DNA from 3 places in the Enterobacter cloacae complex sp. IR5418 genome. Region 2 is predicted to be linked to each of the others. Evidence: predicted binding sites of a transcription regulator. Region 2 holds the regulator's gene; each other region holds the start of a gene.

The links. Region 2 encodes PhoB, which activates phosphate uptake and scavenging genes when phosphate is short. Its sites were predicted from a motif close to CTGTCATAAAACTGNCNNAT; they were not measured.
Region 1: a site for PhoB is predicted at 1,851-1,870, ahead of pstS (phosphate ABC transporter substrate-binding protein PstS). Genes of this name have one in related genera too.
Region 3: a site for PhoB is predicted at 2,497-2,516, ahead of ACOTX7_RS20830 (esterase-like activity of phytase family protein). Genes of this name have one in related genera too.

Annotation. Positions count from the first base shown of each region.
Region 1 covers NZ_JBMKHS010000019.1:28,361-32,634, forward strand. Annotated here, with positions in the region: gene glmS (glutamine--fructose-6-phosphate transaminase (isomerizing)) at 1-1,682, shown strand, start outside; gene pstS (phosphate ABC transporter substrate-binding protein PstS) at 1,959-2,999, shown strand; gene pstC (phosphate ABC transporter permease PstC) at 3,128-4,087, shown strand; gene pstA (phosphate ABC transporter permease PstA) at 4,087-4,274, shown strand, end outside.
Region 2 covers NZ_JBMKHS010000002.1:32,869-37,142, forward strand. Annotated here, with positions in the region: gene sbcC (exonuclease subunit SbcC) at 1-487, opposite strand, end outside; gene sbcD (exonuclease subunit SbcD) at 484-1,689, opposite strand; gene phoB (phosphate response regulator transcription factor PhoB) at 1,877-2,566, shown strand; gene phoR (phosphate regulon sensor histidine kinase PhoR) at 2,588-3,883, shown strand.
Region 3 covers NZ_JBMKHS010000040.1:2,149-6,422, reverse strand. Annotated here, with positions in the region: gene ACOTX7_RS20840 (NAD-dependent succinate-semialdehyde dehydrogenase) at 59-1,429, shown strand; gene ACOTX7_RS20835 (YfaZ family outer membrane protein) at 1,605-2,150, opposite strand; gene ACOTX7_RS20830 (esterase-like activity of phytase family protein) at 2,562-3,920, shown strand; gene ACOTX7_RS20825 (glycosyltransferase family 8 protein) at 4,142-4,274, shown strand, end outside.

The DNA of each region.
Region 1 (4,274 bases), on a different contig from region 2:
GTAAAGTGCAGATGCTGGCCCAGGCCGCGGAAGAACATCCGCTGCACGGTGGTACCGGTATTGCGCACACCCGCTGGGCGACCCACGGCGAACCGTCTGAAGGTAACGCGCACCCGCATGTGTCTGAACACATCGTGGTGGTACATAACGGCATTATCGAAAACCACGAACCGTTGCGCGAAGAACTGAAAGCGCGCGGCTATACCTTCGTCTCTGAAACCGACACCGAAGTAATTGCTCACCTGGTGCACTGGGAGCTGGCACAGGGCGGTACACTGCGTGATGCGGTGCTGCGTGCGATCCCTCAGCTGCGCGGTGCTTACGGTACGGTGATCATGGATTCCCGCGATCCGTCCACCTTGCTGGCCGCGCGTTCCGGTAGCCCGATGGTGATTGGTCTGGGCATGGGTGAAAACTTTATCGCTTCCGACCAGCTGGCGCTGCTGCCAGTAACCCGTCGCTTTATCTTCCTGGAAGAGGGAGACATTGCCGAGGTGACACGTCGCAGCGTGACCGTCTTCGATACCAAAGGCGAGCAGGTTAAGCGTCAGGAGATCGAATCAAACCTGCAATACGACGCGGGCGACAAAGGCGCTTACCGTCACTACATGCAGAAAGAGATCTACGAGCAGCCAAACGCCATTAAAAACACGCTGACCGGGCGCATCAGCCACGGCGAAGTGGATCTGAGCGAGCTGGGTGCCAACGCCAACGAGCTGCTGGGCAAAGTCGAGCATATTCAGATCGTGGCCTGCGGTACCTCGTACAACTCCGGCATGGTCTCGCGCTACTGGTTTGAATCCCTGGCAGGCGTGCCGTGTGATGTGGAAATCGCCTCTGAGTTCCGCTATCGCAAATCTGCGGTCCGTCGTAACAGCCTGATGATCACCCTTTCCCAGTCTGGTGAAACGGCAGATACCCTGGCAGCGCTGCGTCTGTCTAAAGAACTGGGTTACCTGGGCTCGCTGGCGATCTGTAACGTGCCTGGCTCTTCACTGGTACGTGAATCCGATCTGGCGCTGATGACCAAAGCGGGCACCGAAATCGGCGTGGCCTCCACCAAGGCGTTCACCACACAGCTGACCGTTCTGCTGATGCTGGTGGCGAAACTGGCGCGTCTGAAAGGTCTGGATGCTTCCGTTGAACATGACATCGTGCATGGCCTTCAGGCACTGCCGAGCCGTATTGAGCAGATGCTGTCTCAGGACAAACGCATTGAGGCACTGGCGGAAGATTTCTCTGACAAACATCACTCCCTGTTCCTGGGGCGTGGCGATCAGTATCCGATAGCGCTGGAAGGCGCGCTGAAGCTGAAAGAGATCTCTTACATTCACGCGGAAGCCTACGCGGCGGGCGAGCTGAAACATGGCCCGCTGGCGCTGATCGACGCGGATATGCCGGTTATCGTGGTGGCACCGAACAACGAACTGCTGGAAAAGCTGAAATCTAACATCGAAGAAGTGCGCGCCCGTGGCGGTGTACTGTACGTCTTTGCGGATAAAGATGCCGGTTTCGCCAGCAGCGACAACATGCACATCATCGAGATGCCGCATGTGGAAGAGGTAATTGCACCGATCTTCTACACCGTTCCGCTGCAACTACTGGCTTATCACGTCGCGCTGATCAAAGGCACCGACGTTGACCAGCCGCGAAATCTGGCGAAGTCCGTTACCGTAGAATAATCCCTTCAGACTCCACCTTCGGGTGGAGTTTTTTTATGACAACCTGTCATTTTCAGCTATTTTTTTAGTGTCACATAAAGAAAATATTACTGAAATCCTGCCGTCATGTTTCCATCTAACAATATGATAAATATAGTTATTTTTGTTTTTCTTTAAGTGAAATTTTCATTGTCATAAAACTGTCATATTTCGTACATTTATCTGTCACCTGTTTGTCCTATTTTGCTCATCGTAGCCACTTAAACAATGATTTACGAAATCCTTGCAGGAGACATTATGAAAGTTATGCGTACCACTGTCGCAACTGTTGTCGCCGCGACCTTATCTCTGAGCGCTTTCTCTGCCTTTGCAGCAGCAAGCCTGACTGGCGCTGGTGCAACCTTCCCTGCGCCGGTGTATGCCAAATGGGCGGATACCTACCAGAAAGAAACCGGCAACAAGGTTAACTATCAGGGTATCGGCTCCTCCGGTGGCGTAAAACAAATTACCGCAAATACCGTTGATTTCGGCGCATCCGACGCTCCGCTGTCTGATGAGAAACTGAATCAGGAAGGCCTGTTCCAGTTCCCGACCGTAATCGGCGGCGTTGTGCTGGCTGTTAACATCCCTGGCCTGAAATCAGGCGAGCTGGTGCTGGACGGCAAAACCCTGGGTGACATCTACCTGGGTAAAATTAAAAAATGGGATGACGAAGCCATCACCAAACTGAACCCGGGCGTTAAGCTGCCTTCGCAGAACATCGCTGTGGTTCGTCGCGCTGACGGCTCTGGTACCTCCTTCGTCTTCACCAGCTACCTGGCGAAAGTGAACGAAGAGTGGAAATCGAAAGTCGGTTCCGGCTCTACCGTTAACTGGCCAACCGGTCTGGGCGGTAAAGGCAACGACGGTATCGCTGCCTTCGTACAGCGTCTGCCTGGCTCTATCGGCTACGTAGAGTACGCCTACGCTAAGCAGAACAACCTGGCTTACACCAAACTGGTTTCTGCCGACGGCAAACCGGTTAGCCCGACCGAAGAGAACTTCGCCAACGCCGCGAAAGGCGCTGACTGGAGCAAATCTTTCGCGCAGGACCTGACCAACCAGAAAGGCGACGATGCATGGCCGATCACGTCTACCACCTTCATTCTGGTCCACAAAGAGCAGAAGAAGCCTGAGCAGGGTGCTGAAGTGCTGAAGTTCTTCGACTGGGCATACAAAAACGGCGGCAAACAGGCTAACGACCTGGATTACGCCAGCCTGCCAGACAGCGTGGTTGAGCAGATCCGTGCTGCATGGAAAACCAACGTGAAAGACAGCAGCGGTAAAGCGCTGTACTAACAGGATATATTTAACGAAGATGGCGGGTGTCGCGCAGCGATCCCGCCCTACGGTTTACTCTGTAGGCCCGGTAAGCGTCAGCGCCACCGGGCATATTCGTAAAAACGTCTCAAACAGAAGAGTAATTTATGGCTGCAACCAAGCCTGCATTTAACCCTCCGGGTAAAAAAGGTGACATGATTTTCAGCGTGCTGGTGAAACTGGCTGCGCTGATTGTGCTATTGCTGCTGGGCGGCATTATCGTGTCCCTGATTTTCTCCTCCTGGCCGAGCATTCAAAAATTTGGTTTCGCCTTCCTGTGGACCAAAGAGTGGGATGCGCCGAACGATATTTACGGTGCGCTGGTGCCGATTTACGGCACGCTGGTGACCTCGTTTATCGCCCTGCTGATTGCGGTTCCGGTGAGCTTCGGTATTGCCCTGTTTCTGACGGAACTGGCACCCGGCTGGCTGCGACGCCCGCTGGGTATCGCCATTGAACTGCTGGCCGCCATCCCAAGTATCGTTTACGGCATGTGGGGCCTGTTTATCTTTGCGCCGCTGTTTGCGACGTACTTCCAGGAGCCGGTCGGTAACGTGCTTTCTGCCATTCCGTTTGTGGGGGCGCTGTTCTCCGGCCCGGCATTCGGTATCGGCATTCTGGCGGCAGGTGTGATCCTCGCCATCATGATTATTCCGTACATTGCGGCGGTCATGCGTGATGTCTTCGAACAAACCCCGGTGATGATGAAAGAGTCGGCCTATGGCATCGGCTGCACCACCTGGGAAGTTATCTGGCGTATCGTCCTTCCGTTCACCAAAAATGGGGTGATTGGCGGCATTATGCTGGGCTTAGGCCGCGCGCTGGGTGAAACCATGGCCGTGACCTTTATCATCGGCAACACCTACCAGCTCGACAGTGCCTCGCTCTATATGCCGGGGAACAGTATTACCTCTGCGCTGGCGAACGAATTTGCCGAAGCGGAATCCGGGCTGCACGTCGCCGCGCTGATGGAACTGGGTCTGATCCTGTTTGTTATCACCTTTATTGTGCTGGCTATCTCCAAGCTGATGATTATGCGTCTGGCTAAAAACGAGGGGGCACGCTAATGGCGACTCTCGACATGCAAAACACCGCTCAGCTTGCGGAATCCCGTCGCAAAATGCAGTCAAAGCGCCGGATTAAAAACCGCATTGCGCTGACGCTATCCATGGCGACGATGGCATTCGGCCTGTTCTGGCTGATCTGGATCCTGATGTCCACCATCACCCGTGGTATTGATGGAATGTCCCTGGC
Region 2 (4,274 bases):
TCAGGAAGGCGGCAAACTGCCCCTGGGAGAGCAACATCGAACGGGTAAAGCGACCGTAGTCCAGCCCGGTCAGCGCGGCGGTTTGTTCCAGCTTATCCGTGACCTTATCCGCCAGGATTTTTCCATCCTCACAGCGGGCCAGCTCCACGCGCGGTGCCTGTAAGTTCCCGTCCGGCTGGTTGCGGGCGCGGTTCTGGCTCCAGAAAGCGCGATATGCCACGCCTTTCACCTCAAACTCCACCTCTGCCAGACACTCTGCGGTATCGCGCGTCATCAGGTCGTTTTGCGCCTGGGAGACCTTATTCAGACGCGGCGTTTCGTGGTACAGCGCCAGGCAGATGGCGTCGAGCAGCGTGGTTTTCCCCGCGCCGGTGGCGCCAGTGATGGCAAACAGCCCGTTGCTGGCGAACGGCTCCGCGGTGAAATCAATTTTCCACTCGCCTTTGAGCGAGTTCAGGTTTTTCAGACGCAGGCTCAGAATTTTCATGCGTTTTCTTCCTCGTCATTGAGGGCGTGCAGCGTCTGAATAAACAGCTCGTTCAGCCTGACGCGTCTGGCGTCGTCCATCTCTTCATGCGCCAGCCGCCGCTCGAATACCTCTTCTGCCCGAAGTTCACTTAGCGTTTCACGTTGGGCGCTCAGCAGAATTTTCTCGCGCTGTTCGCGGCTGCGGCGCACCAGCAGCACCTCTACCGGCAAATCTTCGGTCAGCGCCTGAATTTTTCGCTGCATATCATGCAGGTACTCATCAGTGGTGATTTCAATATCCAGCCAGACTGGCGGATCAAGCTCTGCGCCGCGCCATTGCTCAAGCTGTTCCGTAATCGCGGCAAGATCGCCTTTCAGCACCGCCAGCGGCTGGGTGACCGGCACCTCCAGCGTCTCGACGGCGCTGAGTTTGCCGTCGGTGAAGCTCACCAGATGCACGGACTTGGCCTTACCGGTTTCATCGAAACTGAGCGGAACAGGGGAGCCACAGTAGCGGATATGCTCGCAGCCGCCGATGACCTGCGCCCGGTGGATATGCCCGAGAGCAATGTAGTCGGCGGGCGGGAAGTTCTGCGCCGGAAACGCGTCCAGCGTACCGATATAGATCTCGCGCACCGCGTCACTCTTACTGGCCCCGACGGTGGTGAGGTGTCCGGTGGCAATGATCGGAATGGCCTGTTCGCCGCGCAGGGCACAGGCTTGCGTATGCTGCTGGTGATAATAGTGGGTGATGGCCTGCAACAGATGCTGCTGTTTTTCGCTGCCGGACAGACCGGCCTGGCTTTGCACGATATCGCGCGGGCGTAAAAACGGGATTGGGCACAGCACCGCGCCCGGCGTGCCGTCGCGTTTTTTCAGGATCTGCGGCGCGTGTCCGGCGCTGGCCACCACGGTGGTATTGAGGAACGCCAGAATGTCGCGGGATTCATTCAGCGTCGCCACGGAGTCATGGTTTCCGGCGACAATCACCAGGTGACAACCGGTTTGCTGGAGGTTGACCACAAAACGGTTGTACAGCTCACGCGCATAGCTCGGCGGCGATCCGGTATCGAAAATGTCGCCCGCCACAATAATTGCGTCCACCTCATGAGCCTGAGCCGTCTCCAGCAGCCAGTTCAGGAACGCGTCATGTTCCGCGGCGCGGCTTTTGCTGTAAAAATTTTGACCCAGGTGCCAGTCTGAGGTGTGAAGTATGCGCATAAGAGATCCGTGGCAATAATAAGAAAGCAGGATTATAAACTTTCGGGGAACGGAAAATAACCGCTGTAATAAAACAACAGTTTGCCATTTATAGTGGTAATGTTTTTCATAAATCTGTCATAAATCTGACGCATAATGACGCCGCATCACAGACTTGTAACTTAAATACGATAAGACAGGGCAAAGTATGGCGAGACGTATTCTGGTCGTAGAAGATGAAGCTCCGATCCGTGAAATGGTGTGCTTCGTGCTTGAACAAAATGGCTTCCAGCCGGTTGAAGCGGAAGATTATGACAGCGCGGTGAATCAGCTGAATGAACCCTGGCCCGATCTGATCCTGCTGGACTGGATGCTGCCTGGCGGTTCCGGATTGCAGTTTATCAAGCATATCAAACGCGAGGCGATGACCCGCGATATCCCGGTGGTGATGCTCACGGCGCGCGGCGAGGAAGAGGATCGCGTGCGCGGTCTGGAAACCGGCGCGGACGATTACATCACCAAACCGTTCTCCCCGAAAGAGCTGGTGGCGCGTATTAAAGCCGTGATGCGCCGAATTTCACCGATGGCGGTGGAAGAGGTGATTGAGATGCAGGGTCTGAGTCTGGATCCCACTTCACACCGGGTCATGACCGGTGAAAACCCCCTCGATATGGGGCCAACCGAATTTAAACTCCTGCACTTCTTTATGACACACCCGGAGCGCGTTTACAGCCGCGAACAGTTGCTGAATAACGTCTGGGGAACTAACGTCTATGTCGAAGACCGAACGGTTGACGTCCATATTCGCCGCCTGCGTAAAGCACTGGAACTGAGCGGCCACGATCGCATGGTACAGACGGTCCGCGGCACGGGTTATCGTTTCTCGACCCGTTTCTGAACAATGACAGGAGTGTGACGCGTGCTGGAACGTCTGTCATGGAAAAGGCTCGTCTTTGAACTGATCTTATGTTGTATTCCGGCCCTCATTCTGGGGGCTATTTTTGGCTATCTGCCGTGGTTTTTACTGGTGGCCGTGACGGGATTGCTCGTCTGGCATTTCTGGAATTTACTGCGTCTCTCCTGGTGGCTATGGGTCGACAGAAGTATGACCCCCCCGCCGGGAAGCGGAAGCTGGGAACCGCTACTCTACGGCCTGCACCAGATGCAGATGCGTAATAAAAAGCGCCGTCGCGAGCTGGGAAGCCTGATCAAACGCTTTCGCAGCGGTGCGGAGTCGCTGCCGGATGCGGTGATCCTGACAACAGAAGAAGGGACGATCTTCTGGTGTAATGGCCTCGCACAACAGCTGCTGGGCCTGCGCTGGCCGGATGATAATGGCCAGAACATCCTGAACCTTCTGCGTTATCCCGAGTTCACGCTGTATCTGAAAAAGCGGGATTTTTCCCGCCCGCACAACCTTAAGCTCAATAACGGTCGCCATCTGGAAATCCGCGTGATGCCCTACAGCGATCGCCAGTGGCTGATGGTGGCACGTGACGTTACCCAGATGCACCAGCTTGAGGGCGCTCGCCGCAACTTCTTTGCTAACGTCAGCCACGAGCTGCGTACGCCATTGACGGTGCTTCAGGGCTACCTGGAGATGATGCAGGAGCAAACGCTTGAGGGGGCGCCGCGTGAGAAAGCGCTGCATACCATGCGTGAGCAGACGTTCCGCATGGAAGGGCTGGTTAAACAACTGCTGACGCTTTCAAAAATTGAGGCCGCCCCGTCGCTGGCGCTAAATGACATCATTGATGTGCCGATGATGTTGCGGGTGGTGGAGCGCGAAGCCCAAACGCTGAGTCATAATCAGCACACGCTGGCTTTTGACGTTGATAACACGCTGAAAGTGCTGGGCAGTGAAGATGAGTTGCGGAGCGCTATCTCAAACCTGGTCTATAACGCCGTGAATCATACCCCGAAAGGGACGCATATTACGGTGCGCTGGCAGCATACCCTGGCGGGGGCTGAGTTTAGCGTCGAGGACAACGGGCCGGGGATTGGGCCTGAACACCTTCCGCGTCTCACCGAACGGTTCTACCGGGTGGATAAGGCGCGCTCGCGGCAGACCGGCGGGAGCGGACTGGGGCTGGCTATCGTGAAGCATGCCGTCAGCCACCACGAAAGCCGGCTCAATATCGAAAGTACCCTGGGTAAGGGCACGCGCTTTAGTTTCGTTATCCCGGAACGATTAATTGCCAAAAAGCGCGCCTGACGGCGAGTGTGTCAGGCTACCTTTCCACGGGCCAGCGATTGCTGGCCCGTTTGCTTTGCAGTCAAGCGAAACGCGAATGAATATTATACGGCTGGTGCTTTTTTGTTCGCATGATTAGCCATGAGTTTTTCTTATATATGGCATATAATGTTGGTCTGCATTTTCATGCTGGCATATTGTTCTGGTTTTACGATCCCTTCTTGCCTTTAAACGTTATAAGCGTTTAAATTGCCCCCCATATACTGTCAGACCGACTGTATTTGCGTGGTAAATCGAAAAACTATTCTTCGCCACGCCAGGACGGGAGCATATCCCGCTGAAATTGAGCAAATTTTCCGCTGTATCGTCCCGTCAGGGATGGCGAAAATCTCAACGTTTTCAACACCACATC
Region 3 (4,274 bases), on a different contig from region 2:
ATAGCCAGTCAGATTGACTACCCTTAATACCCTAAGCGGTAAAACAAGGAGATTCGATATGGCTTACCAGACAGTAAATCCTGCCACGAACCAGCTCATCAAAGAATATCCCTCCCACACTGACGCAGACGTTGAAGCGGCGCTGAAGGCAGCCGATGCGCTCTATCACTCCGACTGGGCCAAAGGCGACATCAGCCAGCGCCTGCCGGTGCTGCATAAGCTGGCGGACCTGATCGACGAACGCGTGGAGGAGCTGGCAAAAATCGCCAGCCAGGAGATGGGTAAGCTCATCGAGCAAAGCCGCGGCGAGGTGAAGCTGTGCGCGCAAATTGCCCGCTACTATGCGGACAACGCGAAGCAGTTCCTGGCCCCGGTGAAGTATGACTCTGAACTCGGGGAAGCATGGGTTGAACATCACCCCATCGGCGTGCTGATGGCCGTCGAGCCGTGGAACTTCCCGTACTATCAGCTGATGCGCGTTCTGGCGCCAAACCTGGCAGCGGGCAACCCGGTGATCGCCAAGCACGCCAGCATCGTGCCGCACTGTGCCGAGACGTTTGCACAGCTGGTACGTGAAGCGGGCGCGCCGGAAGGGGCGTGGACCAACCTGTTTATCTCGTCCGATCAGGTGGCAAACATCATCGCCGACGATCGGGTGCAGGGGGCAGCGCTGACCGGTTCAGAAAAGGCGGGCAGCGTGGTTGCGGCACAGGCGGCGAAGCACATCAAAAAATCGACCCTTGAGCTGGGCGGTAACGACGTGTTCGTGGTGCTGGACGATGCGGACCTGGAGAAAGCGGTGAAGATCGGCGTAAACGCCCGACTCAACAACGCCGGGCAGGTCTGTACCGCGGCGAAGCGTTTTATCCTGCATGAGGGCATTGCAGACGCGTTCCTGAGCAAGTTCACCGAGGCGTTTAAGCAGGTGAAGATTGGCGATCCGCTGGACGAAAGCACCACGCTGGGGCCGCTGTCGTCTAAAGATGCGCTGGAAACGCTGACCAGACAGGTCGACGAGGCGGTGAAAAACGGTGCAACGCTGCACTATGGCGGCAAGCCGGTGCAGCGTGACGGGAGCTTCTTTGAGCCGACCATCCTGACCAATATCTCACGCGATAACCCGGCGTACTTCGAAGAGTTCTTTGGCCCGGTAGCGCAGATCTATGTGGTGAAAAACGACGACGAGGCGGTCGCCCTGGCGAACGATTCCCACTACGGTCTGGGCGGCGCGGTGTTCAGCCAGGACATCGAGCGCGCGAAGAAAATGGCGTCGCGCATTGAGACCGGGATGGTGTACATCAACTGGCTCACCGACACTGCGGCAGAGCTGCCGTTCGGCGGCGTGAAGCGTTCGGGTTACGGACGCGAGCTGTCGGACCTGGGGATCAAAGAGTTTGTGAACCAGAAGCTGGTGGTCGTTCGCAAGTAACATGGTAATAAAAAACCTGCCATTCGGCAGGTTTGTCATTAACGGTCGCATCGCCTTTTTTGCCGGGTGGCGCTGCGCTTACCCGGCCTACAATGTGCAATGATTTTAATAAATTGCACCTTTCATTGTAGGCCCGCGCAAGCGTAGCGCCGCCGGGCGAAACGCGCAAACAGGCTTAGAAGGACACGCCACCGCCTACGTAGGCACCGTCGATCAGCGTGTGGTTTGGACGACCGTCTTTACCGTCTACGCTCACGTGGCGATAACCCACTTTCAGCGTCACAGGTTTGACTGGTGTCCAGCTTACGCCGCCGTTAGCTTCAACATAGTTCTTCACGCTGTTGTTCAGCCCGTCTGGTGCCACATAACCCTCACCAAACACGTGAATGCTGTCCGTCAGCGCAACGTTGACACCGCCGCCAATCGGGAACGCCACGCCGTTATCGCCTTTTTTCGGGCCGATGTAGATGGCTTTCGCACCCGCGTTCAGCATTACCGGGCCTACTTCCAGGTTGTAGCCAGCCCCAACGCCGCCGGTCTGGGTGCCGTCATCGGTGTTTTTCAGCCAGTTGCTCTCCGCATACAGGCCTGATGAGGATTTCCCCATTTCCAGATTGAGGTTAGTAAAGTTTTTACCTTGCTCAATGCTGCCACCCATGGCCAGTGCGGAACCCGATACGGCGGTCAGAGCAGAAAGGATCAGGATGTTAAGTTTTTTCATGAGTGCTTCCTCGTCATTAAATTAATCTGAGGGCACCTTAACAAGTGATGTTTATGACTGCAAATGTGACTGCTGTCGCGTTTTTATACTGGTTTTATTGGATTTTTGAATCTTAAATGTTGTGAAGATGTTTATAGGGCAAATCGTCAATGCCCAATACATTCGCGTTTAGGGACAGTTTACATTCCTGGCTAAACGTAAAATGAACGAGGCGCAAAGAGTCATTCGCGATGAATTAATTGGGTTTCTAATAATTTCCAAAAGTATTTCAGCTGACACAGATAAAGACAGAGGTTTACATTTCTGGTGATTGATATACGTCTATAAGAGGCGGTTCAGTGCATAAACATGTCATTTTTCTGACACGTTTCTTCATTACGTTGTTGGCTTCACTAACTGGATGCTAACAATATGAAAAGAAAAATCATTCCTGTGCTTATCGGTTGTGCGCTCTCTTTCTCTGGCCTGGCGGCACAGCCAACCGCGGAGCGCTACGTCGTCAGCTTTCCCGAAGGCTCACATATCAAATACAGCGGTGCATTTGCCAGCGCATTCCCGAATGGGCTGCCTGTGGGAATCGGTTCGGGTTTGTTGTTCACGGGCAAGCAGGGCGATGCGCTGACGTTTGCGACCGTGACCGATCGCGGTCCTAACGCGGACTCACCAAAAATGGGGAAAAACGACGCCAAAATCTTTGTTACCCCGGATTTCGCCCCGCTGCTGATGACGATTCGTGTGCAAAACGGTAAAGCGGAGGCCGTTGATGCGCGTCCTCTGCATGACGATAAAGGCGAGATCAACGGTCTGCCGCTGCAAAGCGGGGTGATTGGTTCCACCAATGAAATCGCGCTAAGCGACACCTTAAAAGTGCTGAAAGGCGATAACCGCGGACTGGATACGGAAGGCATTACCCCGGACGGGAAGGGTGGTTACTGGCTGTGCGATGAGTATGGCCCGTTCCTGATTAACATCGACAGTAAAGGGAAAATCCTCGCGATCCACGGCCCGCAGGCGGCGGAAGGGGAGAAATCTATCGCGGGCGGTCTGCCAAACGTTATCAAATGGCGTCAGGCAAACCGGGGCTTCGAAGGGCTGACCCGTATGCCGGACGGACGCATTATCGCCGCCGTGCAAAGCACGCTGGATATCGACGGGAAGAGCAAAAAACAGGCGCTGTTTACGCGTCTGGTGAGCTACGACCCGGCGACCGGGAAAACCGCGATGTACGGCTACCCCATCGACAGCGCGGCTTACAGCAAAAACAGCGACGCTAAAATCGGCGACATCGTTGCGCTGGATAACCACACTATCCTGCTGATTGAACAGGGCGAGGATAAAAACGACGCGATGCGTAACCTTATCTACAGGGTGGATCTGAGTAAGGCGAGCGATCTGGCGGCATTCGACAAGCCGGGCGAGTACCCGGAGTTTGATGATGAGAAAACGCTGGCGCAGCGCGGCATCACGCTTGCGGCTAAAACGCAGGTGGTCGATCTGCGTGCGCTGGGCTGGCAGCAGGAGAAGGCCGAAGGGCTGGCGCTGTTCGACGGCAAACGGCTTGCGGTGGCGAACGATAATGACTTTGGCGTGAAGGGGGCGATGCAAAACCCGGTCGAGGGCAAGAAGCTCAAGGACTATCGGGTGAACGCGGAAGGCACGCTGACGCTGGATGATAAGCCGGTGGAAACCACGCTCAGCGTGAAGCCGCTGAAGAAGCCGGAGTCCGACAGCGAGCTGTGGATTGTAACGCTTCCGGAGGCGTTGAAATGAGAGCGGTTGGTTAATCGACCACTTCTAAAGAAATGCAGCACTATACCCATGCGTCTATGGGACTAGTGCTTTTTTTATATGTTATTCAAAAGGTTAACCTGTCATTTTTTCCAAGATTATCATGTTTTGTATGGTTGCTAAACAAATTAGAGAAAGTACTGGGGAAGGCAGCTATTATTTGTTATCTTATGTATTATAAGTATTTTTGAGCTCGATAAATAATGATGAACCCAACCATTTTTAATTTAAACGAAAATATATTGAGCGTGCAAGTAACGAATTTTAATTTCGACGCTGAAGTTCAATATTCAGCAGTTGTTTATGGTATCGATGAAAATTTTTTAATGCACTGCG